DNA from 3 places in the Bacillus sp. AL-1R genome. Region 2 is predicted to be linked to each of the others. Evidence: riboswitches for the same ligand, from Rfam matches in the RefSeq annotation. Region 2 holds a riboswitch; each other region holds the start of a gene.
What was found. A riboswitch is a leader RNA that binds a small molecule or an ion and turns the genes downstream of it on or off. The one in region 2 is predicted to bind cobalamin.
Positions count from the first base shown of each region.

Region 1 (10,722 bases), 830 kb from region 2:
GAATAAGTATAGGAATTTTGTTGGGATAAAACAGCAATTTTTTTTGCTATTTGTTTATTAGACATACTAGAAATAAATTCTCCATCCAACATGACATTTCCTTTAGACGGCTTAAAAAGTCCACAAAGAATATTTAAAAACGTGGACTTCCCACTCCCATTTGGGCCAATAATTCCTAGCCATTCTCCCTGATTAATAGAATATGACAGCGAATTCAAATCAGTATGAATTCCATCATATGAATATGAGATATCTTGACATTTGATCATACTTTTCCCCTATTTCTTTTCAAAGATAGTAATATAAAAGCAAATATTGGAGCACCAATTAAAGAAGTAATTACCCCGATTGGTAACTCTCTTGGGGCTAAAACAACTCTCGATAATATGTCAGAGGCGATTAAAAAGATTGCACCATTGATCATTGATAAAGGTAGTAATTTTTTATGCAATGGTCCTACAAGTGTTCTAGTAAAATGAGGAACTACTAATCCTACAAATCCGATTGTTCCGGAAACAGCCACTGCTGCACCAGATAAAATACTTCCAGTTAACAAAATTAAATAAGTGGATTTTTTCACATCAATTCCGATATGTTTTGCATTTGTGCTACCAAATGTCATCGCATCTAGCTGCCTATTTTGACTAAATAAAATTAAGAAAGAAATCATTAAAAACGGTAATAAACTTAGAGAGTACTGAATGCCTCTCCCACCAATATTGCCCATTAACCACCCTATTACTGCACGTAGCTCATTATTTGAAAACGTTATAAATAATGACAATAATGCAGAACAAAATGAACTGATTATAATACCACCTAATATAATTGTCTCAACATTTAGAGAACGATCTAGTTTTCTAACAAATACTAATAATAAAATAAGTGTACCAAATCCAAATAATATACTCACTACTGGTAATGTAAAATAAGTTACAATAGGTAAGCTTATTTGAAAAAACAAAACCACCACCGCTCCAACAGAGGCTCCTGAAGAAACCCCCAATGTAAAAGGATCAGCTAATGGATTTTTAAGGATTCCTTGAAATGCAACACCTGCCAATGAAAGGCTCGCACCGACTAATCCAGCTAACATAACCCTTGGCACTCGTATATTCATCACAATAGTTTGTATATCTGCTGGAACATAATTAGTTTTAAATAGAACATCTGAAAAGCTAGAAATGATAGAGGAAAAGGGAATCGATGTAGATCCGATCGAAACCCCTAAAATAAATAAAAAAATTAATAAAATAATTGGAATTAAAAAAATTAAATATGTATTATTTAAAAAGCTCTGGGTAAACCGCCTTTGCAATTGCTTCGACTCCCTCTGCAAGTCTTGGACCTGGTCTTGATGTTGTATCTGCATTTATGTCATAAACACGTTTATTTTTAATGGCATTTACTGTTTTCCAGTTTTTTCTATTCATTATCGTTTTTTCTAAGTTTGGAGCGTAATCTCCGTAAGTTGTTAAAATCACATCAGGATTGGCTTTAATCGCTGATTCTTCACTATACAGTACCCATCCTTTTTCGCTTTCAGCTATGTTTTTAGCATGAACAATTGAAATCATTTCATCAAGGAATGTACCTTTACCTGCTGTATATATTTCTGGTGGTCCTGATATTTCAAGCCAAACCTTTGGATTTGAATTTGCTTTAGCTGTTTTTTTACTAATTTCATCTAATTTTGTTTTCATATCAGTTACAACCTTTTTCGATTGCTCTGTTTTTCCTGTTATTAGTCCAACTTGTTGAATCGTATCATACACATCATTAATAGTTGCAGCATTTTTCACGACAAAAACATTAATCCCCGCTTGTTTTATCTGTTCTATGCCGTCAGCAGAAATTCCTAAACTTGATTCATGTGCTAAAACTAAATCAGGTTTTAATGAAATAATCTTTTCAACATTATATGTCATATCGGCATTACTTCCGCCAACTTTATCTATTGATTTTACTTCTTTTGGATAATTGTCAAAATCCGTTACACCGACTACATTTTTGCCATCACCAATAGAAAACAAGATTTCCGTATTACTCGGAATAAGTGATACGATTCTTTTAGGTGCTTCTTTAAAACTAATTTCTTTATTCGTTGCATCTTTTACAGTCATTGGAAAAGTTGCTTGTTCACTCTTATGTACATTCGATTTTTTTTGTGTCGTATCGGTATTACAACCAAATAATCCTAAACACAAAAACATAATGATCAAACTAGATAAAACCTTTTTCATATAAATCCTCCTAATATAATTGGAAAGCATAAAAAAACCCCATTCATTTTGAACGGGGCTGAAACAACAAATATATACAAGAAGTCTTGCAACTGCTGCTTCAAATTCTTACTCCCCGAAGAATTGAACAAGGATGAATTTAGCAGGTCTACTGACTTTGTTTCAACCTACTCCGACCTTCCCATTCTAAAAAGAACAGTGGTTATTCGTTTCGTCCACATTACAGTTGCGGGGACAGTTCTGGATTCTACCAGATTCCCTTTTAAGCAATACTTGCACTAAACTCATCAATCATTCATTTATTCAATCGTAAAATAAATTGGGTAAGAATTCAATTACTTTATTTATTTGTTTTGTTAATCCCTAATCTTTTGTTGTATTCCTGAAGGTAATTCGTCACTAAATAGTTTTAAAAATTGTTTTATATGAAACAAGATTACTCTACATCTTTTTCGTTCATTCGTAAATTATGCGGTATTTTAACTTTAAATGTCGTTCCCTGTCCTACTTCACTATAGACCTGAATAGATCCACCATGTGCTGTTACAATATTTTTAACGATTGCTAAGCCTAAACCCGTTCCACTTCTACCTCTAGTACGCGCTTTATCCGCTTTATAAAAACGTTCAAATACAAATGGTAAATCTTCTTTTGAAATCCCTGCACCTGAATCAATAAAATTAAATGTAGTTGATCTTTCATTTTGATTTACAGAAACAATGATTCTTCCATTTTCATTTGTATGTCTTATTGCATTATCGATTAAATTTGTAAAAACCTGTTCCATTCGATCTTCATCTATGTAGATATTTAAATGTGGAATGTTATCGATTTCACCAAATAGTTTAATATTCTTTTCCTTTGCTAATCCTTTAAACTTACGTAAAATACGATCTACAAATTGGACTAAAGGAACAGACTCTCTATTTAATTCAGTAAAACCGTTCTCCATTCTTGCTAAATCTAACAAATCATTTACTAATCGACCCATTCTAAGTGACTCATCATAAATGATTTGAGACAAATCTTGCATTTCCTCTTTGGATTCAGCTACACCATCAACAATCGCTTCGCTATAACCTTGTAATAAAGAAATAGGTGTCCGTAGTTCATGAGAAACATGCGCTATAAAGTCTTTTCTCATTTTTTCTAAACGTCTTTGCTCTGTAACATCTCGAATTACCGCTACAACGCCTCTTATATTTTTTTGGTTATATAGAGGAGACATTAAAACTTGCCAATTGCCTTGATCGAAATTTAATTCAATAAATTGCTTTTTCTCACTTTCAACTACTAATACAAATAAATCTAATAGCTCCTTCGTTAAAACAAGTGAAGAGTTTTCTTCTAAATAATCATCATTAAGCATTTTCAAAAAGCGTTCAGCTGGTGGATTTGAAGTTACAATCTGACCTTCTTTATCAATCGAAATGACACCGTCTACCATACTTGTAATAATATTAGAAACCTTCTCCTTCTCTTGTTTTAATGCATTCATATTAAAGTTTAATTGTTTGCTCATTTTATTAAATGAATACGCAAGCTCTCCAATTTCATCACTCGAATGGATTGGCACTTTCACATTAAAATTTCCTGAAGTCATACTACTTACAACTTCTTTCATCTTTCTAAGAGGTGCTGTAATTTTTGAAGAAAGAAAGAATGAGAAAAATGTTGTTAATACGATTCCGATCGATGCTGCAAGCAAGACGAAATTAGTCGTTTGGTGAATCATCACAGTTACAGGTTGCAATGTTTGGTACATAAACACTGCTCCATTTTTTGAGTTAGCATAGATTGGAACACCAACTACTAATTTTTCTCTCTCACTATTTTCACCATAAACAAGTCTTTTACTAACCTCTTTGTGCTCAGTTAACGTTTTATTTAAGGTTTGATCATTTTTTATTTCTTTAAAAGGTAGCTCCAAAATACCATATGTGTTATTTGAATACCATGGCTCTTGCCCTTCTATTGAAATAATTACTCTGGAATATCTACTAACAATATTATTTGACAAATACTCAATATTTGAGAGTGGTTGACCATTTTCTATTAACTGTGCAATTTTTGTGGCATCATCTTTCATATTTTGTACTTGAAGGTCAATATAAAATTTTTCAAAAAACCCAATTAAGACAAAGGTCAAGAAAGATAATACAAGCGAAACTAGTAAGATAATTGTTAGCCAAAGCTTTCCAACTAAACTTCTTACAATCATTACTCCTGACCTACTTCAAATTTATACCCTACACCCCAAACGGTGACGATCATTTTTGCAGCTTCCTCTGAGCTTTTACTTAGCTTTTCTCGCAGTCGTTTTACATGTGTGTCTACCGTACGTAAATCTCCGAAAAAATCATATTGCCAAACTGATTTTAATAATGTTTCACGATCAAATACTTTGTCTGGTGCCTTAGCTAAAAACAACAATAGTTCGTATTCTTTTGGTGTTAAACTGATTTCTTCCCCTTCAACAATTACTTTATGAGCGTCATTGTCAATCGTTAGATGTGGGAACACAACGAGATCTTTCGCAGAGGTATTGTCAGAAGTAAATACTGGTACAGGTGCAGAACGTCTTAATAGAGCTTTTACTCGAAGCACTACTTCACGCGGACTAAATGGTTTTACGATATAATCATCTGTACCTACTTCAAAACCTTGTACTCGATTTGTTTCTTCACCTTTTGCCGTTAACATGATCACAGGTGTTGTTTTTGTTTTTCGTAATTCCCTACAAACTTCAATTCCGTCAATTTTAGGCATCATCAAATCTAATACGATTAAGGAATATTCATTCTTCAATGCTAAGTTTAAAGCCTCTTCACCATTTTCAGCTTCATCAATAGAGTATCCATCACGTTCTAAATACATTTTTAATAATCGTCTAATACGATCTTCATCATCTGCTATTAATATTTTTATATTTTGGTCCATCATTTTTAACCCCCTCTTCATAATTTTACATAATAAAAATTGTATATTCTAGTATAATTTGTGAACATTTTTACATAATTCTTAGAATTTATTATTTCCATAAAATAGTAAAAAAAAACTAATTAGCAAGTGTACACGTTTTTAAAGAATAATCATGTGGGTAAAAAATTATCTAGTAAAAAAGCCCTGTAAAGGAAGATTGATTCCTTTACAGGGCTTTTTATTATTAAGCATAAGAGTGTAAGCCGGCAATGATTAAATTAACTGCAATTAAGTTAAACATAATAATCGCAAATCCAATTACGGCTAACCAAGCAGATTTTTCACCTTGCCAGTTACGTTTGAAACGAAGATGTAGAAACACTGCATAAAATAACCATGTTATTAATGCCCAATCTTCTTTTGGGTCCCAGCTCCAAAACTTTGTCCAAGCAATTTGAGCCCAAATCATAGCAAAGATTAGTCCCCCAAGTGTAAATACCGGAAAACCAATTGCTACAGCACGATATCCGATTTCGTCTAATAATTCACTATCAACTTTTTGTACAAATGGCTGTAAAAATGCACCAATTCGTTTTCTTAAAATTAAACGGATGATTGCATATAATGCTGCTCCAGCAAAAATTGACCAAATAACCGTGTTTAATTTTTTAGCATTAACCATAGCTGGCATTTCTGCAAGTGCTTCGAATCGATCCTTTGTAGTCAATTCACCTTTATGTGGGCCAACAAGTGATGGAAGATTATAAACCATTTCTTCTTGTACTTTTTCTTTATTAATCCAATTATATTTTGCTTCATATCCAGATGCAGTAAAAGCTGTTGAAATGACGACGAAACCAACAACAGTTACTAAGAAATATAATACCGCTTCTAACCAAAATGTTTTCTTTGTTGATACTTTTTGATCGATATTTTTAATTAAATAAATTAGCCCTGTAATAAAGCTAATCGCTAAAATAGCTTCCCCTAAAGCTGCTGTCGTTACATGAATATGTAACCAATAGCTTTTTAATGATGGAACCAATGGTTTTACTTCATGCGGAAATACTGATGCATATGCAATGATAATAATCGACAAAGGCAATGCGAATAAGCCGATTATATTTAAGCGATACATAAAATAAATCAAGATAAACGCAAAAATCAACATCATTCCAAAGAATGTAATAAATTCAAATAGATTACTTACAGGTGCATGTCCAGCAGCAATCCATCTTAAAATGAAATAAGTAATTTGTGATAAGAATCCAATGATAGTAATCGTAATACCAATTGTCCCCCATCTATTAGGACCATTATCATTTGTTTTCATCGAGCCACCAAAAAAGAAAGTAGCTACTACATAACAAATAAACGCGATAAATAAAAAATTACTACTTAGCTCGTACATATTTTCCCCCTAATTAAACACTATTCTTTTGCTTGTTGATCAATAGGCAATTCTATTTTTGTGTCTTTAAACACTTTCTTTAATTCCATCTTTAAACCATAATAGTTTTTATTTGTAAATGCCGCAACCCAAACTTCCCCATCTTGATTCTGGATCCAAACTCGTCGGTGATACCAATACATACCTTGAATTACACCGATCATAAAGATTGCTCCTCCAATTCCAAGTAACCAAAGAGTTAAATCTTTACGTACTGTTAAACCGGTTGAATCTTTCGTTTCAATACCTGCAAATGACATTTTATATTTGTTTTCGCCATTTGGTTCAATATTTTGTTTAATCGCAACAAATGCTACTTCACCTTTTGGTGTTTTTGGAGTTGTCATTTTAAATACAAACGCTGGATTATTTGGTTTTCTTGTTTTTGTATCAGGTTGACCATCAGAGTTAAAATAGAAATCTGGAAAATAATTTTTTAGTTCTACTTTATATCCATTTTTCAAGTCATATACTTCTTTAGGATTTTGTAAATCTACTGTTATTGGTCCTAATTTTTCACCTGTTTGTTTATTTTGTAATGTAAATAAAAATGCACTAAATTCACCAATCCGATAATCTACTTGATATAAAGCGAAATGTTGGAATTTTAGCGGTTCATTGACTTTAATACTATAATCTTTTACTTTTTTAAGTTTTGGATCTTCCCCTGGTATTAAATTCCCTTCACGTTTAAATAACGTAACATCAGCTTGATAGTTTTTTGGGATTTTATCATTTCCAAAGCGCTCAATCGCTTTTTTATAAACTTTACCTTCTTTATCTTTATCATAGGTTTCCATATGGAAATCATTTAATTTAAGATAGTAGTTTTGGTTTGTACCAACGATAGGTTTTAATTCACCTTCTTGAACCCAAAGGGCCTTATCCATATACATACCTGGTACATATCTCATCATTACTCCAATAAGGAAGATAATTAACCCAATATGGTTTACATATGGACCCCAACGAGAGAAACGACCTTTTTCAGCTAAGATATTGCCGTTTTCTTCACGAATTTTATAACCTCTTTTTTGTAAATTAACTTTAGCTTTTTCTATTTCGTTTGGAATATGATCAACTCTACTAATTCCGAACATCTTTTGTCTTTTTAAAAAGTTTGGATGTCTTGTAACAGTTTGTTTGTTTAGAGCTTTGTAGAGTGGTAATATTCGATCTAAACTACAAATTACTAGTGAGATCCCAATCGATGCAACAAGTAACATGAACCACCACGAGTTAAATGTATTATCCAAACCGATTGCATCGTATATTTTACCGAAGATTCCATATTCATCTTGATAATACGTTGCTGGATTCGCAGTAGGTGGTAGTAGATCTCTTTGCGGAAATATAGTACCTAATGCTGCTGCTACTAGCGTAATTAAAATGATCACAACCGCTACTTTTACTGATGAAAAAAACGTCCATATTTTATCTATAAAAGTTTGATTATTAACAATTGATCTTCTAGCAGTCCCTTCATAGCGCATATCAAGTAATTCAGTACCATTTTCATCTTGAGGTTTTCCACATGACTCACATATAACAGTACCTACATGATTAAGATGACCACATTCACATTTAAAAGTCTCCATTTTATTTCCCCTTACTAATGTACACTCATCATTTTGGTAATATTTCTTTAATATAATTTTCAAAAGAAGTTGGTGTCATTTGACCAGTTACAATTCTCTTTATAGTCCCGTCTGGACTTACAAAAAACGTAGTTGGTAAAGGGTTAACACCATATGTATTTAAAACCTCTTGATCTTTATCTATTCCAACTGGAAAATTAAGTTTATAATCGCTTACAAATCTTTCGACTGAAAATTTCGATTCATCTGCGTTCATTGCAAGTAATTCGATACCTTCTCCTTTATATTTCGAATAGATTTCATTCATAAATGGCATTTCTCGCTTACATGGTTCACACCAAGTACCCCAAAAATTAACAATTACACCTTTTCCCTTTTCACTTGAAAGGGTATATTTTTTACCAGTATTCAGCTCCGTCATAGCAAAGTTTGGTGCCTTACTTCCTTTAGTAATAACTTCATCTTTCTTAAAGAAATTTATGTAAAAAGTATAACCAATTGCACAAACCAAAACTAATAGGATCATTGTTCGAATTAACGTTCTATTTTTCTTCATATATACAGTTCCTCCCATATGATAGAATATCATTATTTCCTATTCTTGAATAGAAATTTGATATGTTTCAAAAAAGACTAAATTTTCAATCTTTTACTCCGAACTATTAAATGTTTAAAGCAAAGAAAAAACTCGGTATTTACCGAGTTTTAGTGAAAAATGAAGATATCAGACTGTATAAAACCATTTTCTAAAATGTTAACCAGATTATACTTAAATACTGCTAAGGTAGGTAACTAAATAAGAAAGCAGTGTTTGACAGTCTGACTGATCATTAGCGAGGCTTTGCTGAAGCCATTGCTCTTAGTTTTTTCACTTCATGAGGTGATAGTTCTCTTGCATCACCAGGAGTTAATCCACTCAAATCTAAAAACGCATATCGTTCGCGTTTTAACTTCATAACCGGAGTACCAATCGCCTCAAGCATTCTCTTGACTTGACGGTTTCTTCCTTCATGAATGATCAGTCTTACAATTGCAGTATTCTTGCTTTTATCAAGTGAAATCATTTTAACTTGAGCTGGAGCCGTTTTCCCATCCTCAAGCACAATTCCTCTTTCTAATTTACGTAACTGCTCTTTAGTTGGAATACCTTTTACTTTTGCAATATATTCTTTGTCTATTTCATATTTTGGATGTTGTAGTAGATTTGAAAATTCTCCATCATTCGTTAATAGGATGATACCTGAAGTATCAAAATCCAATCGACCAATCGGATAAATCCTTTGTTTAATCATTGGAAAAAAGTCTGTTACAACTTTTCTACCTTTATCATCTGAAACACTTGATATTACACCTGATGGTTTATATAAAAGGAAGTAAACTGGTTCTTCTTTATCAATCGGAATCTCTTCAACTTCAACACGATCATTACCACTTACTTTTACACCTAACTCAGTAACTACTTGACCGTTTACTTTCACTTTACCTTCTTTAATTAATTCTTCTGCTTTACGACGAGAAGCAATTCCCGCTCTAGCAATAACCTTCTGTAATCTTTCCATTCGATCATTTCACCTCTTCAACCATCATACAGATTAATACAATTGAAAACAAGTGGCAGCTACAAGGTTTTTTGTGAATAAAGTGAGTTAAACACCGCTTCTAATCGTTAATTCCATTTTTCAAGTCATGCCTATTACGAAATTATTCCCATAAATCCCTCATTGCTATTCCTATTTGAAATATCATATTTTTTGGAAATCTATCATATATTTTACTAGATTTGCAGAAATGAGGTAATAAAATGAATTTAACATTAAAACACTCCTCAGCATTTGACCGTTCGAAAATTATTACACCAGGTAGTGTCCTTATTACTAAAAAGAATGAAACAATCTATATGCTTGTCTATGAAGAAAATGAGGACGATTTTCCATATGTCCTTGTCTCATTAACTGATGCAAGACTAGTCCAAAATTATGACATTATGCCAACGTTAGGCGATATTGAAGATTGGGTTGGTGAAGTCACAATGGTAACTCAAAAAAACAAACTATCAATTACAATTCAAGCAAATTACTAGTTTGCTGTTTAATCTATTTCAAACCTGTCAATAATTTAATCATAAAATGAAAAAGGAGCTTACTATATGAATTATTCTTTTAATCCAGCAGTAAAATATAATTCAGTTGGTTCGTTTAAATTAGGCGATGTATTTTTCACTTCTGATAAACCTTCAAAAGCATACAAATTAATCTATGACTCTACAGAAACTAATTTCCCTTATATTTTATTGTGCCTAGATGATGCCATTTCAATTCAAAGCTTTGATGATCTTCCAACAATTGAAGATATTGAAGAAAATATCGGAGAAATTAAATTCACTGTACCAAAAGAAAAATTACTTCTTGTGATCAATTAAGGTTTTATTTAACTACTAAACATTCATTTAGCTTATCCAAAAACGCCATCAAAATTTGGATGACGTTTTTTTATTCATTTGAAAAATGAT
Region 1 covers NZ_CP197469.1:2,682,129-2,692,850, forward strand. Annotated here, with positions in the region: gene ACSBO6_RS12640 (ABC transporter ATP-binding protein) at 1-269, opposite strand, end outside; gene ACSBO6_RS12645 (FecCD family ABC transporter permease) at 266-1,318, opposite strand; gene ACSBO6_RS12650 (ABC transporter substrate-binding protein) at 1,284-2,243, opposite strand; cobalamin riboswitch at 2,368-2,541, opposite strand; gene ACSBO6_RS12655 (ATP-binding protein) at 2,680-4,464, opposite strand; gene ACSBO6_RS12660 (response regulator transcription factor) at 4,464-5,183, opposite strand; gene ccsB (c-type cytochrome biogenesis protein CcsB) at 5,410-6,576, opposite strand; gene resB (cytochrome c biogenesis protein ResB) at 6,597-8,213, opposite strand; gene resA (thiol-disulfide oxidoreductase ResA) at 8,242-8,769, opposite strand; gene rluB (23S rRNA pseudouridine(2605) synthase RluB) at 9,044-9,772, opposite strand; gene ACSBO6_RS12685 (hypothetical protein) at 10,015-10,293, shown strand; gene ACSBO6_RS12690 (hypothetical protein) at 10,360-10,632, shown strand.
Region 1: linked by a shared signal. The riboswitch ahead of ACSBO6_RS12650 (ABC transporter substrate-binding protein) and the one ahead of ACSBO6_RS08765 ((2Fe-2S) ferredoxin domain-containing protein) in region 2 are both predicted to bind cobalamin.

Region 2 (10,722 bases):
GATCGATACCTTGATTCACTGTTGGTCGTTCAAATTCTAAAAAACACGTCTCGACCAAATAGGAACCTTCCCAAGTCTTTCTCATCTCACGGATGAACTCACGAACCTGCTCATTTCCCTCTTGATCTTTACTTCCATGCCCCACAAATAAAATTGCTTTCACACTATTTACTCCCCTTTGTATGTAAATTCCTTACCTTCCAATTACTGCTCATCTTCTCTCATTTATTCTCCGCAGACAGCTGCTTCGATTTTAAGGTTTGGTGTGATATCTTGGTACACAAAACCTTTAATCTCTTTGACCCGTTTAAAAAATTTATAGAAACGTTCATTTGGATAGGCCTTTTGTTTGTACTCTTGAACAATCCCCTCTATTACCCCGACTATTTTGTCAGGTGCGATTCCTTCAGCTACGATTTGGCCTGGATGTGCGGTTCTTCCTGCTGTTTTGGCTCCTAGAAATAAATCAAACGCTCCCTTTCGATAAACAATGCCAATATCTTCTTTTACGGCTCCATAACAGGCCATTCCACATCCATTTACACCAAGTTTCAGTTCTTTTGGGAGTTCCATGCCACCAAGCCTTTCTTGAAGCTCATCAGCATAAGGAATAGAATCCTTTTTTTCTCCGTCACAAAAATCACAAGCTTTTACGGTTAATACGTCGCCAACAGGAGCAATCAAAAAGTTGGCTGCCGTTAGTTTTTCAATAATCTCATCAGGCTTTGAGGTTAAAATTTGCAACTTCATAAAATGGTCTTGTGTGTATTCCATCACTCCTTCTTCTCCGACAATTTCGGAAAGAATGGCCATCTGAAGTGCAGTAAATTTTTTATTAACGACACCAGGGCTGACAGCTACCTCAAAAATAGATTGAAAGTCTTGCTTCACAATTAAATCGTTTGTTCGTTCATAAGGCTCACCAACAATCATTTGCAAAGCTTCCTCAGCCAACTCTCTTGACGACTCTTTCACAGAGATTGGAGTGACTAGTTTCTTGTTTTGCGGCATTACATCTTCTGTTTGCTCTAGTGCCCATGGTTCGGCTTCCTTTTGCAGACGCTGATGCGGTTTCAACGGCTGAATTACTTGATTTAAAGTATATTTCCGCTGATAACCGCGCGGCGTGATCATCAATTCATCGTAGAAAAACGTTGAAGAGTTGCCAATTAAAACGGTGGTTAACATGCCAATTTCATGTTCTAACATCTCTTGCAAATTGGTTATAACGATCTTTTGACTATCACGGTATGCACTCTTTACTAATCCTACAGGTGTGTCTGGTGCACGATATTTTAATAGAATTCTTTGTGCTTCCATGATTTGCCGTGTTCTTCTCCCGCTTTTTGGATTGTATAAGGCAATTACAAAATCGGCTTGAGCGGCCGCTTCGATTCGTTTCTCAATTAAGCTCCAAGGTGTTAAATGGTCACTTAAACTAATCGTACAAGCATCATGCATAACCGGCGCGCCTAATAAAGCAGCACAAGAGTTGATGGCTGAAATGCCAGGGACTACCTCCACTCTTATCCCTGAGTCTTTTTTCCATCCTTTTTCAATTAGAACTTCGTAAACAAGTCCTGCCATTCCATATACACCGGCATCACCGCTCGAAATGACAGCTACCGTGTAACCAAGCTCAGCTTGTTTTACAGCCTCCTGGGCACGGCTCACTTCTTCAGTCATTCCTGTGCTAATGATTTTTTTTCCAGTTATTAATCCCTTAATTAAATCAACGTAGGTTTTGTAACCAATGATGATATCACTTTCTTTTATGGCTTCCTTTGCCCGTCCGGTAATATGTTTTTCGTCACCAGGGCCAAATCCTATAACCAATAATTTGCCTTTCACTCTATTACGCCACCTTCCACAATTTAAAAACTAGTATCCAGTTACTCGTTGTTAAATCTTTTCTTTAACTGCTTTTTGTACTCCTTCGATGCATTCCGACCCTTCTGGATGTATGAATCCAGAATCGGAATATTGATAGATCAAATGCTCCTTTAGGCAATGACCTTCTGCCAGATGACTTTTTACAATGGTAGCCCCCACTTCTGGGGTAACGTTTTTATACCAAGCCCCAGACGGATAGACGATGGCAACGGGAGCATCCTTACATCTCCCATTACATCTCGTTCTTGTTGTATGTACGATCGAATCTAAGCTTAAATTGGTGATTTCATTCCGGATCGCTTGAGTTGCTTCCTCCCCACCCTTTCTCATACAGCTGCTACCGTTACAAATTAATACATGCTGTTTCGTCCCTTGCAAATTCCAAGTAGTCATGTCACTCACTCCTATTCGTTTTTTTCAAAAAAAAGCACCCCTATGGACATAGGGATGCAGAAAAATATACACACAAAAAAAATTAGCGATGTAAGTTCAGCACTTCTACCTATGTTCCCGTAGGTTATTTCAAGCTATTAGGTATAGGCAGGTCTCCTGACTTAGGTTCATCATTCTACTTGCGTCTTCCCGAATTCCTTCAGTGACATCTGCAAAAGAACTCCCCCTTACAGTGGCGGGTACCGTGACGGATTTAAACCGTACTTCCCTATTAAGCACTAATTTCCAAAGTGCACCAATCCTAATCTATTCAATTGTTAAAAAGACTTGTTTCTTCTATAGGCATACAATAAAAATTAAAAAAGATTTAGAAGCAATAAAACAAAAAATCCGTCCAACAAAAGTTGAACGGATAAAACGTCAGCACAAAGAAAGTTAATAAATAAGCCTTTTTGTCCAAACGCTTCATCTTCTCAACCCCCGAAGAAATCGAAACTAAAAAAGCTAAGACAGGTCTCCTGACTTGTGTATCTTCCTACTTTAGACCCTTCCCAAAAACGTACTAATAAACGTTTTTAGTGGTTTGTCTATTTCGTCCACACTTACAGTTGCGGGGACAGTTCTGGTAATGCTCCAGATTCCCTATTAAGCCCTAAGGCATCTTAACTGAATGTTTGCAAATTTGTATTTAATTTATTAGCTATTAATATACTAGTCTATTAGATTTAATATTTCAAGAGTTTAATAACGTCATATGAGAAAACGCTACCATCCAATAACTTCAAATGTAATTGAAAGTAATATGGGGATCATTCGAAATTAATCTTTAAAACAAAAAAATAATATCAATAGATTTATTACGGTATCTTATTATAAAATTATAGTTTTTTGCAACTTTATTGTAAAATCCAGTGGATATACTATAAATTACAACATCTAAATTTTCTTTAATTCTTAATAGAATCATGATTTAGTTCATCAAAATATTCCTTATACCTTCTATGAACAGTAGCCCTACTTACTTCATAACCTAAACCTCGTAATGTAGCTGCTATTTCATGAAAAGTAAGTTTCTTGTTTCGAAGATTTATAATTTCTTCCACAGGCAGTTCTTTTTTCTCCCTACCTCCTAAATGATTATTTGATATATTCTTGTGAGGTTCGAAACCATTCTCGATGGCTCTACGCATTCCCCTGCTTATTTTATAATTAGCAATTCTTCGTTGAAACTCTTCTACTGTACTCAATATTTCCAAGACCATTAAATCCGCATCCGATAAAGATATCTCCCCTTGATCTTGAATTGTAAAAACTTTTACTGCCATTTTGCGTAATTCATGAATCAGGGCAATTTTCGAATGTCCCCTTCCCAATCGAGTATCGTCTTGTAAAAGTAAGATCTCTGCCTGTTTATCCTTAAATAATGCTAAAGCCTCAATTATCCCTTCCCGTTCTATATCAAATCCACTATGTCTCTCTTCTATGATTTTTATCACATCGAAATTTTGAATCTCTGCTAATTTTTCTAGCTCTTCTCTTTGTCTTTTTAAAGAGGTATCTTGAGTATTTTTTTCTGTACTAACCCGACAATAAATAATCGCTTTCAATTTTTCTCCTCCTAATCTACGAATCAGACTTAAGCAATTTGACCGTAAATAAGAAATTAACAAAGCATTAATCTTGTTCTTTTTTGAATAGCTTGAATAGACCTTCTTTTTCTACTTCAAAACCACTAGCCTGTTCGCCTATTGTTTCTAGAATACACATTCCCATCCGCTAACCTAATTTGGTTCATTAATTTGTTTATGTAATGAAGTTTCTTGTGAATCCTATGCTGTCATTACCCCTTTAAGTATATTAGTGCATTCATAAACTGTTCCCTCCATACGAACACGAAAACTACTTTAAGAAAAAATAGAACTAACGTTTGTATATCATATCCTATCATGATATAATGAAAAAAATAAAGAGGAACGTATTATCTACTTTATAGGTAAGGGGGAAATTCGAATGAACAAACTATCGAAAAGGCAAGCAGAAATTTTAGCTTATATTAAAGACGAAGTAAAAATTAAAGGTTATCCACCTTCAGTTCGAGAGATTGCTGAGGCTGTTGGTTTAGCTTCAAGTTCTACAGTACATGGTCATTTAGAGAGACTAGAACAAAAAGGCTATATTCGAAGAGATCCTACGAAACCGCGTGCAATCGAGATTCTTGGCGATACAGCTCCGGTTGTGAATGAAGTACAAGCATCATATAGTGAAGTCTATAACGATATTATTAACATTCCTGTAATCGGTAAAGTAACTGCAGGTATTCCAATTACTGCAGTCGAAAATGTAGAAGAATATTTCCCTTTACCGACATCTGTCGCTCCATCTAATGAACAAGTTTTTATGCTTCGAGTAGAAGGAGATAGCATGATCAATGCTGGAATTTTAAATGGCGATCTTGTAATCGTTAAAAAACAATTCACTGCGGAAAATGGAGAAATTGTTGTTGCCATGACTGAAGATAGTGAAGCTACTGTAAAGCGTTTTTATAAAGAAAGCGACCATTTTAGACTTCAACCTGAAAATGATGCCCTGTTTCCAATTTTATTAAAACAAGTATCAATTTTAGGAAAAGTAATTGGAGTTTATCGTACATATCATTAAACTTTTTAAGAGCAATTACATGATTATGTGATTGCTTTTTGTTTTTAGCATGCAAAGACATACCCTAATCAAACCGAAACTGACTTAAAATTAAGGGAGTTTCTTGTGAGTTGAAAAAACACATAAAGAAATCTATATTTCTGATGCAAGAAAAACTCAACCCGATAAATTGAAAACTGTATTAAGATTTCAAGTCAAAGAACGATAAATAAATTAAAAGAGCTTGGAATATCCAAGCTCTTTTAGTGTCGTTGAAATATAAATCCTACATAAACGAGCATCCTTTAGTGAAAATCAGCCTTTAAAAAATCTCTTTACGAATCTATAAACATAAATTTTTTCATTCACTATAACTCTCAAAAGTCTTCTCTAAATCATCTCTAAACGCAATTGCTAAATAATTATCGATTATATTTCTAGTAATAGGCGATTGAAATACTTGACTTTTATATGCCCCACCATCATATTCAATTATATCAATCTTATTTTCAACTTGTTCATTTTGCACTTCATCAAAATATTTAATACTTACTACTACCCCAGCGTCATCAATCGTAATTAATAACTCTCTTTGATTTAATAAGACCTCAATAACATTCTCTTTATCAATCATAATATCAAATTCACCATTCGAAACTTCTATTTCCTTTTTTAAAGACTCCCTTAAATCAACAAAATAAGATTCGAATTTCTCACACATCTTACTGTACGCCATATTTTCTGTAACAGTTTCTTTATATATAGCTTTTGTTTTTAAAATGAATTCCCTTTTAAAATCCATATTTCCACTCCTTGTAATGATATAATTGGAGCATTTATATATTATTACTATTCCTCATGCATAGAAAAATAGAATAACAGGAAGAATGTATTTAAAAAATTTTTTAACTAACTCTCCTAAAGTAATAAATTAATGATTACATCAGGACTTTTTACATACTTTTTATAAATAAACTATGAAAAAAACGAGAAACGTATGAAAGTATTTTAGATGGGATTTAGTAGTGGCTTACGATCATTGGGGTAATAAAAAATTTTTTTATCCTTCATTAAAAAAATAATTGCCGAAAAATCGTTTAATCTAATAATTTAACATAAATAATTTCTGGGTCGCCTTCATCTAAATGATCAATGAATCCACTTTTAATATATCCTAGAGATTGAAATACTTTTTGCATTTTAATATTTGATTTGTTAGTAGAAGAAAATAATTTCCTTTCTGAATAAAATTCAACATATTTCATGAGATTTTTTGCAATACCCAGTCTCCTCATTTCTAGTGAAACAATGATCAAATCAATAAATAAATGGCCAAAGAAAAATTTATGATAAATTAGAAAACCTACAATCCTTTTATTTATTTCACATACGAGGCATCGATTTTCTTCTATCGAGCTTTTAATTAGATGTTCTCTAATTCGACTGTCAATAATTTGAGAATCCAAAATTACGATTGATTCACAATCATTCATTTTTGCATGTCTAATTTCCACTTTCGTCCCCTCTTCCTAAAATGGTTATAGTTACTTTTCGATAAAACACCCTCAAACCCTTTTATGTATTAATTTAAATGTAAAAAAACCTGTATATAAAATCATACAGGTCATTTAAATAAAGAATATCTTATAAATTTGTTGGATTGAAAAGTTTCCCCCACGTTTTTACTCCAACAATTCCATCAACTACTAAATCATTTTTTCTTTGAAAATCTTTTACTGCTTTTTCAGTTAGTATCCCAAAAATCCCATCCACTTTAACGCCAACTTTTTCTTGAATTTCCTTTACTCGCTCTCCTCTTGATCCTTTTTTTAAGATTCCTTTATAAGGATGTAACTCAACTTGAATAATTTTTTTATATAATCCATTTTTAATATTTGCATTATTAACCGAGATGAGCACATCTGCGTAATTAGGAGCTACTGCCCATCCTGCTTGAGCTATCGCCTTAAATTGTTCATCTGCAGTTTTGTATGTTTTAACTTTACTGTACCTCGGATTATTTAAAATAAAATCAACATATCCCTGAATTGGATCATTATATTTTATATAATACCCGCCTTCATTTTTAGGCCTAGCTGTTCCTCTACTACTAAGAGGTAAGCCTGGATGCCACGTCTGACCTGCGATATTGTTATTTTCCTTAAAATTTTTGGACGTAAAGTGTGCTGTTTCTACTTGCCATTGGGTATAAATCATTTCAGGTAACCAGCCAATTTTTTTGGAAACTTCTTGGGCATATTGGAAATATTTAATTGTATTAGACACTATAGACCTATTCCTCTCTTTAAAGTGCTTGTCCTATAGCGTATTCATTTTTTTTATTCTTGGTACTAAGGAAATAGTATAAAAGTAGTGAAATTTTAACTTTCTTTTATTTAACAACAAGTAAAGTTTCTTCATACAATAGTTAAAAATTGGAGCTGATAAAATGACCAATTGGATATATATTTCAACATCGAACCGCCAATTAAAACTTTTCGACGGCAACAAATTAATAAAAACTTATCCAATCGGTGTCGGTAAAATGCTTACCCCTACTCCTTCAGGTACCTACACAATTATTAATAAAGATCCTAATCCTGGTGGACCTTTTGGGGTTCTTTGGATGGGACTATCTGCTCCACACTACGGAATTCATGGAACTAATAATCCTGCATCAATTGGTCATTTTGTTTCGCATGGTTGCGTTCGTATGTATAATAAGGATGTTCTTGAATTATCTTCAATGGTTTCAATTGGTACAGGTGTCGTTATTCATCAATAAATATGATTTTTAATAGATTAAAAGGTGCAATAGAAATTTAAAACCCCTACTCTACTGTTAGGGTTTTCAGAGTGTTAAAATATATTGTAGTCAATATAAAAAAAAGAAACATTAAATGAATTTCAAGGAAAAATAGTATATTTATTATTTTTTATTATCTTATTGAAAAACCAGTGGGTATTGATTGAAATATAAATGTTTTAACTAACTGTCAAAAATCAAAAATCTCTCCATTGAATATTCTAATCTTTATAAGTTTATTATTTTTTATTAAGAAATTGATTGGAACGAAAGGTTGCTCGACTCCTATGGGAGATGCGGGAAGGCTGAGACCCCACAGGCGGCGCCGAGGAGGCTCAGGTCTCGCCCCATGGAAAGCGAGCAACCTGTAGTGGAAATCACTGAGACACAACTTACTTATCAAAATTTAATTGACAAATTCTTTTTTCAACAGCGTGAAGACCCCTACTCTACTGTAATGGTTTTGGTAAATGTCGATTGTTTCCAGCTTTTTAATCAATTTAAAAAGTTTTCGTCCTCTTTAACAAATCATACAGCAATCTAGATATTAAGACATTAGACTAAAATCCTTCCAGATTGTTACTGATAATAGTTCATGGGTAATATCTTTACTAAACCAAGTTTCATTCCATTCTCCCTGACTTCTTTCAAATCTCGTTCGTTCTTCATATTCTTCAATACTTCTATACTTAATAAATAAATTGATATAATAATATTGCTCATCTTCTCTTTGCATAAAATTCATTCCAATATTCGATGGTTCTGAATGAAATTTTGGATGCGCTGACTTTTTTAATCTTGATTTAAAATCCTCTAAAAACTTCTTTTCAAATTTATATTCAAATAAGACGGTTATCAATGATTCAACTCATTTCTATTATTAGTTGTCTAGTAGCTAATCACTATTATAAGTATTCAACTTCTTATTTATTCTTTATACATAATCAATTTAATTCGTGAAGATAATATATAAAAATAGAAATTTCTAGAGGTGCTCATGGAAGAAACAAGCTCACCTAACTCATCTGAAAGCATTACTAGTCTTATTTGGAAATTATCAATTGGTTCTGCATTAGCATGGGAAATCTCAAAATTATTTGGTTCGTCACATCCATACTTAGGTCCAGTTTCACTTATACTTACGGTTCAATCGACAATTGACAAAACAATTAGTTTATCAATCAAACGCGTAATTGGAACAATGATTGGAATTGGTATTACTGTAATCATCGCTAGTTATATGAAAGTCACTGGTTGGAACTTAGGACTTTTAATTTTAATTGGTACATATATTGCTTACTATTTAAAATTAGACAAAAAAGTACTTCACCAGGTCGCTCTAACGATTCTATTTGTCTTTGCATTTGAACACAAATCAAAGGATTATGCGATGGATCGGATGAGGGACACGCTTGTAGGTGTCTTGACTGCTGGATTAATCCAGTTCGTTTGGTCTTCATTCACTTCAAGGAATAAAAAATTGAAATAGCCTAAATCTAAACCGGAATTGGTCACTTTCCAAGTGTAAAGAGGATTAAATAAAAATGCTTTTTAATTCAATCCTCTTTATTCTTTAGGTTATTCGATTGTACAATAAATCTTCAGTCTTCCACGTTCTCATAAAAGACAATTCGATTACCAAATGGATCTCCAACCCGTACCTCCCGTGTTTTCCAAGGAGTTTCTTCAATGCCTGGGCGAGCATATTTATATTTTTTTGAGAGTAACTTTGAATGAAGTAAGTCCAAATTTACTACCTCAATTCTAAGTGCAGCACCTGGACTACAATCACCATGGTGCTCAGAAAGATGTATGACACAATTGTTATAAGATATTTGCATATATAAAGGAAAATCATCTTCAAACCGATGCTCCCAATCAATCTCAAATTCTAAAAATGATATGTAAAATTCTTTTGCTTTAATTTCATCAAACATCCGTAGAATAGGTGTTGGACTTTTCATTGAAATTTCTGATGTACTCACTACTTTCCTCTCCTTTTCGTTTAACTACTATCTAGCTTAGCTTATAGAATCAATTATTCCTTGGATGACCTTCATACTCTCAATGTCTTTTGGAGGAAGTTTGCGTCCTGTACCTTTTTTTGAATTAAAGTGACTAAAATAATATGCGTGTTCACCAGTCACTTTTCCAAGTAAAAAATTAAACTACCAACCCCTTCGTTTCCAGAGATGAAGATTATAATTTAAACAAATGAGGTATATATCTTTTAAGATCTAGCTTTTCTACTTTACTGATATTGTCCAATCTCATCACACCTCTTTTACATCTACTTACTTCTTTCTACATTGTAAGCATTGGCACCTTTTTCCTTTAATCTGTATTTCCAAATAAATAAAAAAAAGGCTGCGAAAAAGTAGCAGTGAATACAATAAATTCTAATAGAAAATCCAAAAGTTCAAAAAGATATTTTTATACTTGCCATACCTAAAAATCATCGAGATCAAGTCATACATACAAACCCGCTGTCTGAATGAAACATGACTCTTGACTCTTGAACTAATCAGGAGATTTTTTTAAAATGCCATAAAAAAAAGCTTCTTCAATCGAAGAAGCCTCAGACTGCCCGAAAACGCTCGCTTTCTTCGTTGCTTCGCCTGTCTGCGGTGCTCATTACCGTCTAAGGTAACTCCGCTCCTCACCAGACTTCGCGCCTCGAAAGACAAGCGCTTGCAATCAGTCTGAAATCAGATTTTTTGTACTTTGTCTACACACTGTAAACTTGAAGCTACATCAATTGAGGAAACCATGCTTAATGTCCAACTTTTTGTTTGATACCATTTGGTTTGTTAAATACAGCTACTGAATCTACAATTGATTTACTTCCTGAATTTAACCCAACGATAATCGTTTTTATACCCTTTTCGTGAAATTTAATGACAATTTTATCAATTGCCGATACACCTGATTCGTCCCATATATGAGCTTTTGATAAATCAACCTCGACTATTTTTACATCATCTTTAAAATTA
Region 2 covers NZ_CP197469.1:1,851,347-1,862,068, reverse strand. Annotated here, with positions in the region: gene ACSBO6_RS08775 (sirohydrochlorin chelatase) at 1-163, opposite strand, end outside; gene cobJ (precorrin-3B C(17)-methyltransferase) at 226-1,851, opposite strand; gene ACSBO6_RS08765 ((2Fe-2S) ferredoxin domain-containing protein) at 1,903-2,286, opposite strand; cobalamin riboswitch at 2,416-2,601, opposite strand; cobalamin riboswitch at 2,778-2,966, opposite strand; gene ACSBO6_RS08760 (YneB family resolvase-like protein) at 3,234-3,893, opposite strand; gene lexA (transcriptional repressor LexA) at 4,297-4,944, shown strand; gene ACSBO6_RS08750 (hypothetical protein) at 5,285-5,725, opposite strand; gene ACSBO6_RS08745 (GNAT family N-acetyltransferase) at 6,021-6,437, opposite strand; gene ACSBO6_RS08740 (glucosaminidase domain-containing protein) at 6,568-7,209, opposite strand; gene ACSBO6_RS08735 (L,D-transpeptidase) at 7,373-7,708, shown strand; gene ACSBO6_RS08730 (hypothetical protein) at 8,277-8,588, opposite strand; gene ACSBO6_RS08725 (FUSC family protein) at 8,727-9,218, shown strand; gene ACSBO6_RS08720 (glyoxalase superfamily protein) at 9,331-9,714, opposite strand; gene ACSBO6_RS08715 (SulP family inorganic anion transporter) at 10,503-10,722, opposite strand, start outside.

Region 3 (10,722 bases), 170 kb from region 2:
ACTTTATGTGGTTTACCATCTTTTAGTGCAACAAATGTTACAAAACAAGTTGCAGCAACCCTTTTTTCACCTGAAAGTAAATCTTCGGCAGTAGCTCGAACAAATACTTCCATTGAGCTTGAGCCTGTTAAAATCACGAATGATTCATAATATATGCAATCACTTTCGCGAACTGGACATAAAAATTCTACTGAATCCATCGATGCGGTTACACATTCCATTCTTGAATGCTTTGTAGCTGAGATGGAGGCAATTAAGTCCATTGCTGCAAGCATTTTTCCTCCGAATAATGTACCATGATTATTTAAATCAGTTGGAAATATTCTACTACTATCAAATACTCTGGATTCTTTTACATATCTACCATTCATCGATTTCACCCTATCATTTAATAATTGTATAATATTTTTCTCGAACTATTTTTGCAGATTTTACCATATTTGATAAGGCATCTATTACCTCAGTTTCATTACGCGTCTTTAAACCACAGTCTGGATTAACCCAAAATCTATTTGCATCACATACTTTTAAAGAGCTAATAATATTTTCTTCCATATCCTCAACCGACGGTACCCTCAGGCTATGAATATCATACACGCCTAATCCAATTCCAAAGGGATAAGGGGAATTTGATAAATAAGTAGAAAATTCTTGATGACTTCTTGCATGTTCAATTGAAATAACATCTGCGTCTAAATCAATAATTGTATCCATAATATCGCTAAAGTTGCTATAACACATATGAGTATGTATTTGCGTTTCGTTTCTGACACTTGATGTAGTTAAACGAAATGCTCTCGTTACCCAATGTAAATATTGATCCCAATCCTTTTGCTTTAAAGGTAATCCTTCACGAATGGCAGGTTCATCAACTTGAATAATTGAAATACCAACAGCTTCAAGTGCTTTTACTTCTTTACGTAGGGCTAATGCAATTTCATATGCTATTTCCTCTTTTGTTCGATCTTCACGAACAAACGACCAATTTAATATTGTGACTGGGCCTGTTAACATTCCTTTGACTGGTTTAGTTGTTAAACTTTGTGCATATGCAGTTTCATTTACTGTAATTGGCTTTGTAAACTCTACTTTACTAAAAATAATAGGCGGTTTAACACAGCGCGACCCATACGATTGAACCCATGCTTTTTTCGTGAATGCAAATCCCTCTAGTTTTTCACCAAAATATTCAACCATATCTGTACGCTCATATTCACCATGTACTAAAACATCCATTTCAATATTTTCTTGAATTTCAATCCATTCTTTAATTTTCATTTTAATTTGATTTATAAATTCTGAATCATCGACCATTTTTTTTCGCCATTGCTGTCTTATTTGTTTAATTTCCTTCGTTTGAGGAAAACTTCCAATTGTCGTCGTTGGTAAAATTGGTAAATTCATTACTTTATTTTGTATTGGATATCTTAAATGAAATGGTACTGGTCTTCTAAAATCTTCTTCATTAATCGATTCTAATTCATTCAGAGTTTCGTTATTTTTTTGGCTTAGTTGTTTTAAATTTACTAAACAATTACTTGCATATTTAACTTCATTTTCAACTAAGTTCGGATTGTAAATAAATAAACTTTTTAGTAAAACTAACTCTTCTAATTTTTCATTGGCAAACGATAAAGCTTCAAACAAAGTATCATTTAATAAATTCTCTTCAACTTTTGTAACTGGTACGTGAAGCAAACTACAAGATGGTTGAATCCACCAATCTTTTGGACTTATTTCCTTTTTAAGAGAATTTAAAAAATCAATAGATTCATTTATATCATTTCTCCAAATATTCCGTCCATTAATGATTCCTACACCTAGTACTTTGTCTTTTGGAAACCCGTACTCAAGAATCGACTGTAAGTTACCATCTTTACCGTGAACAAAATCAAGACCAATGCCTGCTACAGGAAACGAAATTAGTTCTTTATATTGTTCTACTGCTTCAAAGTAAGTTTGAAGCATAATTTATAATGAAGGGACAGCTTTTGCAATTTGTTCATAAATTTCTTTCATAAAATGAATATCTTCGCTTGATTCTTCTAAAACAAAACATGGTTCATCAATTTGTACCCACTCAACACCTTCATTCTCAAGCTCTTTAAGCATTTGAATATAAAGATTTACTAGATGATTTATTATGTTTCGTTTTTCTTCTTCTTTGTAACCTTTTGCTAACTGTACAAATGTATAGATTCCTAGAATGACAGGTTTTGTTTTTATACCAAGCTCAGTTAATGCCTCTTTGTATGCTTCTAATGGCTTATTGAATAATAATCTATGTTGCTTGTCTTTTTGATATTCAGGGACGATATAGTGATAGTTTGTATTAAACCATTTTGTCATTTCACAAGCTACAATGTTTTTACTACCTCTTGCTAATGCAAAATATGTATCTAGGCTTGGCCTTTCATTTATTTCACCAAATCGACTAGGGATCCAACCAAACATCGTTGCAACATCTAACACATGATCATAAAACGTAAAATCATTTACAGGAACTAGTTCCACACCTAAATCATGCTGTTTCTTTATTGAGTTTAATCTCAGTGATTTCATTTCTTGTTCAAATTCTCTTTGATCAATTTTCTTTTGCCAAAAGCTTTCTAACGTTTTTTTCCATTCACGATTTTCACCAATTCTCGGATATCCTAAATTACTTATGTGCACCATTTCTCCCTCTCCTTTTAACTAAAATAAAAAAGCATTTTTATCTCATATGAGACAAAAATGCCTTTAAGTTGGAAAACATAAATAATTAGAATACGTTAACTTAAGCTTTCTTTCCATAAGGCACCTCCCTATCTCTCGTAGGTCAAACAGCGTCGTTAGAATAGGCAGGTCTCCTGACTTAAGAATCTTTGTAAATAAAAGCCTTCCCTATATTAATAAGTGGCATCTTATTATTTACTCCTCTATTACAGTGGCGGGACCGTGTTGGAATTAAACCAAACTTCCCTTTTAAGTAAATGATTTTCAAACTTTGAAATTCATTTACACCTATTCCCTACTATTTAGTTTTAATCATTTTGTCATAAAATGCAAAAATAGTCAAAATATTTATTTTTTATTTTACGTGCAATTAAAAAAAATTCATTTTTAGTTTTATGAATACTGTAAATTTAGTTATTCAGACAATAAAAAACATTCGTATGAAAACCTCATCAGTTTAATGACTGATTGATCTATTCATACGAACGCATTATTTGTTTAAAGGAACATCCTTTTAACTAAGAAATTAATTAGTTAGCTATTTTTTCATCTGTTTGATCATTTAAAGGTTTACGTTTTCCGATACCAAAAGCATAGAAACAAATAACAAGAATTGCTAAGAAAATAATCCCTACAATAAGTGAAATACGTGTATCATCATTAAACCACATACCGATTAATACCATAACTAAATACGCTAAAGTTAAGTAGTTCGTAAATGGTGCAAAAGGCATTTTAAAAGGATGATTCTTAATTTCATCTCCCATTACTTTTCTGAAACGAATATGACTAATTAAAATGACAAACCAAGGAATCATCCCAGGTAGTACGCTTGCACTATATACATATACGAATAAGTTCTTTGGTGCAATAAAATTTAAAATAACGCCGATTACTAAACCAACTAGTACACCGATCGTACCAAATAAAGGCACCCCGTGCTTTGAGACTTTTGTAAAATATTTAGGTGCTTGTCCATTTATACCTAATGTATAAAGCATACGACCTGCACTATAAATACCACTGTTACAGCCAGACAATGCAGCAGTGATTACGACAAAGTTAATAATTCCAGCTGCAGCTGTAATACCAAATTTTGCAAAAGTTACAACAAATGGGCTACCAATTGAATTTAGTTGATCCCAAGGGAAAACAGTTACAATTACAAAAATAGCACCAATATAGAAAATTAAAATACGCCAAATAAGACTTTGAATCGCATCTTTTAATGTCTTTTTCGGATTCTCTGCTTCTCCAGCTGTAATACCAATTAATTCAACACCTTGATAAGCTCCAACAACAAGTGATAGTGCAAAGAAGAAACCTGACCAACCACCTGTAAAGAAGCCGCCATTTTTCCAAAGGTTAGATACACCAATTGCATTTCCTCCGTTTCCTAAACCGAAGAAAATAAGTCCAAATCCTGCAACAATCATTAATAATATTGTGACAACTTTAATCATTGCAAACCAAAATTCAAATTCACCAAATGATTTAACCGAAACTAAATTTGCTGCACCAAGAATCGCAATTGCAATAAGTCCAGGTATCCAAGCAGGTAGATCTGGGAACCAGTACTTCATATATGCGCCAACTGCAATAATTTCTGACATTCCAACAATAACCCACTGGAACCAGTTACTCCATGCAGTCATATACCCTGCTAAAGGATGTATATATTTATGGCCAAATGTTGCAAATGAACCTGTACTTGGCTCAACGTATAGCATTTCTCCCATTGCACGCATAATGAAGAAGATGAAAATCCCCGATATTGCATAAGCAAGCATTACAGATGGTCCTGTCCAATGAATTGTACTAGTTGAACCCATAAATAAACCTACACCGATTGTACCGCCTAGGGCAATCATCTGAATATGGCGCGCTTTCAATCCTTTTTTCAATTGCTTTTCTGCCATTTTATTTCCTCCCCTTACACTACTTTAATAAAAATTTCATTTAAGAAACTTTACTTAAGTACGATTTTGTAACTGAATTGATTAAAACAAGTGTCATAATCAATCTTAAAAACCTCTCCCCTAAAACCATTACTAACTTATCAAAAATATTTACAGTTAAAAAGCTTCTTTAGTTCCTATTATTAACTTATTTTTCGAATTGAATTAGGAATATTTTTCTTATTTTTCTTACGTAAAATACTAATATAAAAACCAAGAAAACCACCAATAATAGCTGGTAATATCCAACCTAAACCTAAACTATACAACGGAAGATACTTAGAGAAGAAATGATGAATTACTTCAATCTGTATTCCAGCTGCGTTTAACCCATCAAATAGGCTCACAATAAAAGTTAAGATTAAACTACCTTGATACACTTCTGATCTACCTTTAAATGCATAGTGTAAGAATGTTAAGAAAATTAAGGATATAGCAATAGGATATAATGTCATTAATACAGGAATTGAAACTTTAATTAATTGGGTTAATCCTATATTTGCTATAAGAGTACTAAATACAGTCATAATGATGGCAATTTTCTTATAGGAAATGTTTGGAAACAAGTCATGGAAAAAAGTAGAACAAGCTGTAATTAGTCCCACACTCGTAGTTAAGCATGCCACTGTAATCATTAAACCTAAAAAAATTGCTCCATAAGAACCAAAATAATACTCTGATACTTTCGCTAAAACTTCAGCTCCATTATCTAATCGACCAAGTTGCTCAACACTTGAAGCCCCCATATAAGCAAGAGCAGAATAGATAATTGCTAAAAGTGTAGCAGCTATAGCTGTTGACTTTCCACAAACGATCATTAGCTGTTTTTTAGTTGTAACTCCTTTTCCTTTAATTGCGTTTACAATAATAATTCCAAAAACAAACGCTACAAGAGCATCCATTGTTAAATAACCTTCTTGAAAACCTTTAAAAAATACATTTGTTGAGTATCCTTTAAATGGCTCTTGAAATTTTCCAATTGGACGAATAATAGCGATTACAACAAGCAATCCGATAAACGTTAATTTAATAGGAGTTAGAAATTTTCCAACTACATCAATAATCTTTGTAGGATTAAGTGATAACAAGCATGTAACTGTGAAAAATAAGATTGTAAATATGATTAAAGCACCAGGATTTGCATCATTCGACAAAAAGGGTTTAACGCCAATTTCAAACGATACATTCCCTGATCTAGGGATCGCAAAAAATGGACCAATTGCTAGATAGAGAACCGTAGTAAACACAATACCAAACAACGGATGTACACGTCTAGCTAAAGATTGTAAATTTTTTTCACCTGAAAAAACAAAAGCTGTAACACCTAATAATGGTAGTCCAACTCCAGTAACTAAAAAACCGGCATTGGCAATCCATAAGTTTTTTCCGGCTAACTGTCCAAGTATGGGTGGAAAAATTAGATTTCCTGCTCCAAAAAACAGTGCAAATAACATAAAACCTAAAATGATGATAAAAGTATTAGGTACTCTTGGTGACATAAACAACAACTCCGATTAATAATTTGTATTAAAGTTTCCCAATTGGACTAATTTTCAGACCAAACAATCTTACCTCAGATTTCTATCAAATTCAATAAAATTTCAATAAAATTATTCTATATTAAGATATTGTTTCTTCGTCTGATACTATTTTGACACAAAATATTCAAAACTATTGATCCTATTCAGTCGTTTCACTATTAGATTGTTGCTTGCAGAGCATTTATGCTTGGTTTAAAAGTAAAAATTAATCATAAAAAAAGAGCCTCAATTGATAAACTGAGGTGCTTTTTAATTGTTCTATTTATACAATTGCATAATTATTTAAAAGTTTAATCATATGGACCTTATTGAACTTTTGCTTTGTTTTTTTATATATAATTGGTTCATGCTGCGCGAAATTTGCTAAAACCATAGTAAGAGCAGTACCTATTACATGAAGGATTATTACTAAAAATAAATAATACATTAAATATGATGCTAAAAATAACACTACTAACCATTCGAACCACATAGAAAATGCGTGATTGCTTGTATAAATATAATCATATGAACTAGCCTAAAACCTATAAAAAGGGGTCCTAGAAGGGCTAGAATAACACTGTAATAAAATAAAGAGGCAGTATACCACTATTATAATACTTAAGAAGCTTCTACGTATTATAACGAGGATACTGCCCTTTATAATTAATTAACTAACCGTATGAGAAAAGAAAATATCTCACTTGGTTCTTTATACGAATAAACTTAGTAAAAGAATAAATACCAATCCGCAAACGGAAATAATTGTTTCTAGTAATGTCCAAGTTAAGAAAGTTTCTTTCATCGATAACCCAAAATATTCTTTAAACATCCAGAAACCTGCATCATTAACGTGTGAAGCGATTAAGCTACCAGCTCCAGTTGCTAAAACGACTAAAGCTAAGTTAACGTCAGATTGACCTAACATTGGTATGACTAAACCAGATGTAGTTAATGCTGCAACAGTAGCAGAACCTAGTGAAATACGTAGGATTGCTGCAATAATCCATGCAAGTAAAATGGGTGAGATTGAAGTTCCTTTGAATAACTCAGCTACATAATCACCAACACCGCCATCAATTAACACTTGTTTAAAGGCTCCGCCGCCTCCGATGATTAAGAGCATCATCCCAATATGTGTAATTGCAGTTGTACAAGAGTTCATAATTTCTTTAATAGGAATTTTTCTAGCTAATCCCATTGTATAGATTGCCACTAAAAGTGATATCACCATAGCTGTACCTGCATTACCAATAAAGCGGATCGCTACTAGTAGGCCATTATCATCAAATCCAATTGTTTTTTGAAGTAAATTAACAATTGTTGCAAATGACATTAAAATAACAGGAAGTAAAGCCGTAAAAACACTAATTCCAAAACCAGGAGTTTCTTCAAGTTTAAATGTTTTTTGTTCACCTAAAGATGCAATATTACCTGTTTTAGTGAAAGATTCAGGTACTAACTTTTTAGCAAGCTTTGTAAACAAAGGACCTGCGATAAAAACAGTAGGTAATGCAATAATGAATCCGTACAGTAATACTTCACCTAAATTTGCATGATATTCACCAGCGATTACTGTTGGACCTGGATGTGGCGGTAAGAAACCATGTGTGACAGATAAAGCAGCCGCCATTGGAATACCTAAATATAAAATAGAAACTTTTAATTGTCTTGATATAGCAAATACAATCGGAATCAATAATACTAATCCTACTTCGAAAAATAGAGCGACACCAATAATGAATGAAGCAACAACAACTGCCCATTGGATGTTCTTTTCACCGAATTTATTAACAAGTGTCATCGCAATTCGTTGCGCGCCACCAGAATCAGCGATCAACTTACCAAGCATTGCACCAAGTCCAAATATTAGTGCTAAATGGCCAAGTGTTCCGCCTAATCCTGCTTCAATGGTTGTGCCAATATTATCTGGTTTTATTCCAAGTGCTAAAGCAACTCCAAATGAAACAATAATTAATGAAAGAAATGTATTTAATTTTAACTTCATGATTAAAACTAGTAATGCAATTATTCCGATAGCTACTATAACTAGTGGCATGGAAATTCCCCCTAAAATTTATTTGTTTTTATTTATTAATCCTCTTTGATAATTAGCAATGCTCTTATAATCTTTTTCTAATACTCTCGATAAGCTAATGAAAATAGGCAATAATTCACGATATTCTTTTACTGCTTCTTCATTCGGAGTATGTTTGTGAGTATTACCAACCATTTCAGATACTACATCAAAGGATTCTATTTTTCCTGTTGCATATAGACCTAAAATACAAGCACCAAGACAAGAACTTTCATAGCTTTCTGGTACAACTACATCTAAATCAAAAATATCGGACATCATCTGACGCCATACATTAGATCTTGCGAACCCACCAGTTGCTTGAATGTTAGTTACTGGTCCATCCATACATTCCAATAAAGCTAAAAATACAGTGTATAAGTTGTATATAACACCCTCAAGTGCAGAGCGAATCATATGCTCCTTCTTGTGTGCCATCGTTAAGCCGAAAAAGGATCCTCGAACATCTGGGTTCCATAAAGGTGCACGTTCACCAGCTAAATAAGGATGGAATAATAAGCCATCTGCTCCTGGTTTTACATTTTCAGCAATCCTTGTTAGTACTTCATATGGATCAATGCCTAATCTTTTTGCAGTTTCAACTTCCGAAGCCGCAAATTCATCACGAATCCATCTAAAAATCATTCCGCCATTGTTTACTGGTCCACCGATGACCCAATGTTTTTCTGTTAGTGCATAGCAAAATATTCGTCCTTTTTCATCAGTTTGTGGTTTGTCAATAATCGTTCGAATTGCACCACTTGTCCCGATTGTGACTGCAATTTCTCCTTTTCGAATCGCATTCACTCCAAGATTAGAAAGTACGCCATCGCTTGCACCAATTACAAAAGGAGTTTGTGGATCAATTCCTATTTGTCTAGCTAATTCAAAATTACAATTTGTAAAAATCTCAGTAGTAGGTACTAATCTTGATAGTTGTTCTGGTGTAATCCCTGCAATTTGTAATGCTTCTTCATCCCAATCTAATGTTTTAAGATTCATCATACCCATGGCTGAAGCAAGTGAATGATCGACAACATATTCATCGAAGAATTTTTTAAATATATATTCTTTAATCCCAATATATTTTTTCGCCTTCTGAGCGATTTCAGGTCGTTCATTTACAATCCAAGTTATCTTGCTTAAAGGCGACATTGGATGAATAGGAGTTCCTGTACGTTTGTATACTTCATGACCATTTAATTCATCTTTTATTTTATGAGTCCAAGACTCACTTCGATTATCTGCCCATGTAATACAAGGCGTTAATGGTCGATCATTTTCATCCATGGCAATGAGACTATGCATGGCACTACTAAAAGAAATAAATAATATATTTTTTTGAGCATGTTGTTTCATTATTTTAGAAATTGCTTGTACTAAAGCTGCAAAGATCTCTTCTGGGTCTTGTTCAGCTGTTGAAATATCAGGTGTATAGAGAGGGTATCCGATATTCTCTTGTTGAATGACTTCACCTGCTTCAGTAAATAAAACGGCTTTTGTACTTGTAGTACCGATGTCTAACCCTAACATGTAATTTGTCATTTTTCTTGTTCTACTCCTTTTGAAAACATTTGTTGTGATCTCCATAGATCTTCTACTTTTCCTTGAACATCGTCAAAGTTTTGATGTAAAGATTGAATCATAAGTTCTCTATTCTTCGTACTAATTGCATCAATATATAATTGATGATTATCGACTATTCGTTGAAAGTCTTCGTATTTTTCCTTAAATCGTACTCGCATCGATAAAAGGATAAACGCTTCCATGACTGGTTTTGCATTATTCCAGATCATTAAAATGTATGAATGATCAATGGCACGAATAATTGTTTCATGGAATAAAACATCTTGAAATGAAAACTCATCGGCATCTTGATATTTAATAGCAACTTTCATCATTTCAAGAATTTTACTAAGTTCCATCACCAAATCTTTCGTGTTTAATTTAACTAATCGTTCAAATACAAATGTTTCGATTAGTAATCGCACATCATATATTTCTTCTATTTCTTTATCAGTTAATCCAATAACAACTGCACCCATTCTTTCTAAACAAATCAGATTTTCAGATGCAAGCGTTTTTAATGCTTCTCTAATAGGAGAACGACTTACATTAAAATCGGCAGCCAATTTATTTTCTGATAACTTGGTACCGCTTTCAATTAAACCAGAAATTATTTTCATCCTTAATTCATATGTTACACGATCACCAGCTGAAGCTTTTGATAACCATTTTTCTGGATAAAGATTTTGCTTTAATTCTGACATAGGTTCACCTTCGTTTCATACGAGTATACTTGTATACAAGTATTATAGAACATAATAAAAAAAATGCAAGCGCTTTTACTTCAATTTACGCTACTCTGAAATCGACGTTTTAATATCATTAAAAATGCTTACTAGGAATTTTGTATAAAACGTCGACGAACCAATTAAGTATTCCTAGTCAT
Region 3 covers NZ_CP197469.1:1,682,334-1,693,055, reverse strand. Annotated here, with positions in the region: gene ACSBO6_RS07885 (acyl-CoA thioesterase) at 1-371, opposite strand, end outside; partial or broken gene metE (5-methyltetrahydropteroyltriglutamate--homocysteine S-methyltransferase) at 385-2,676, opposite strand; cobalamin riboswitch at 2,823-3,022, opposite strand; gene ACSBO6_RS07875 (amino acid permease) at 3,246-4,634, opposite strand; gene brnQ (branched-chain amino acid transport system II carrier protein) at 4,817-6,172, opposite strand; gene ACSBO6_RS07865 (GntP family permease) at 6,906-8,252, opposite strand; gene gntK (gluconokinase) at 8,271-9,815, opposite strand; gene ACSBO6_RS07855 (GntR family transcriptional regulator) at 9,812-10,540, opposite strand.
Region 3: linked by a shared signal. The riboswitch ahead of metE (5-methyltetrahydropteroyltriglutamate--homocysteine S-methyltransferase) and the one ahead of ACSBO6_RS08765 ((2Fe-2S) ferredoxin domain-containing protein) in region 2 are both predicted to bind cobalamin.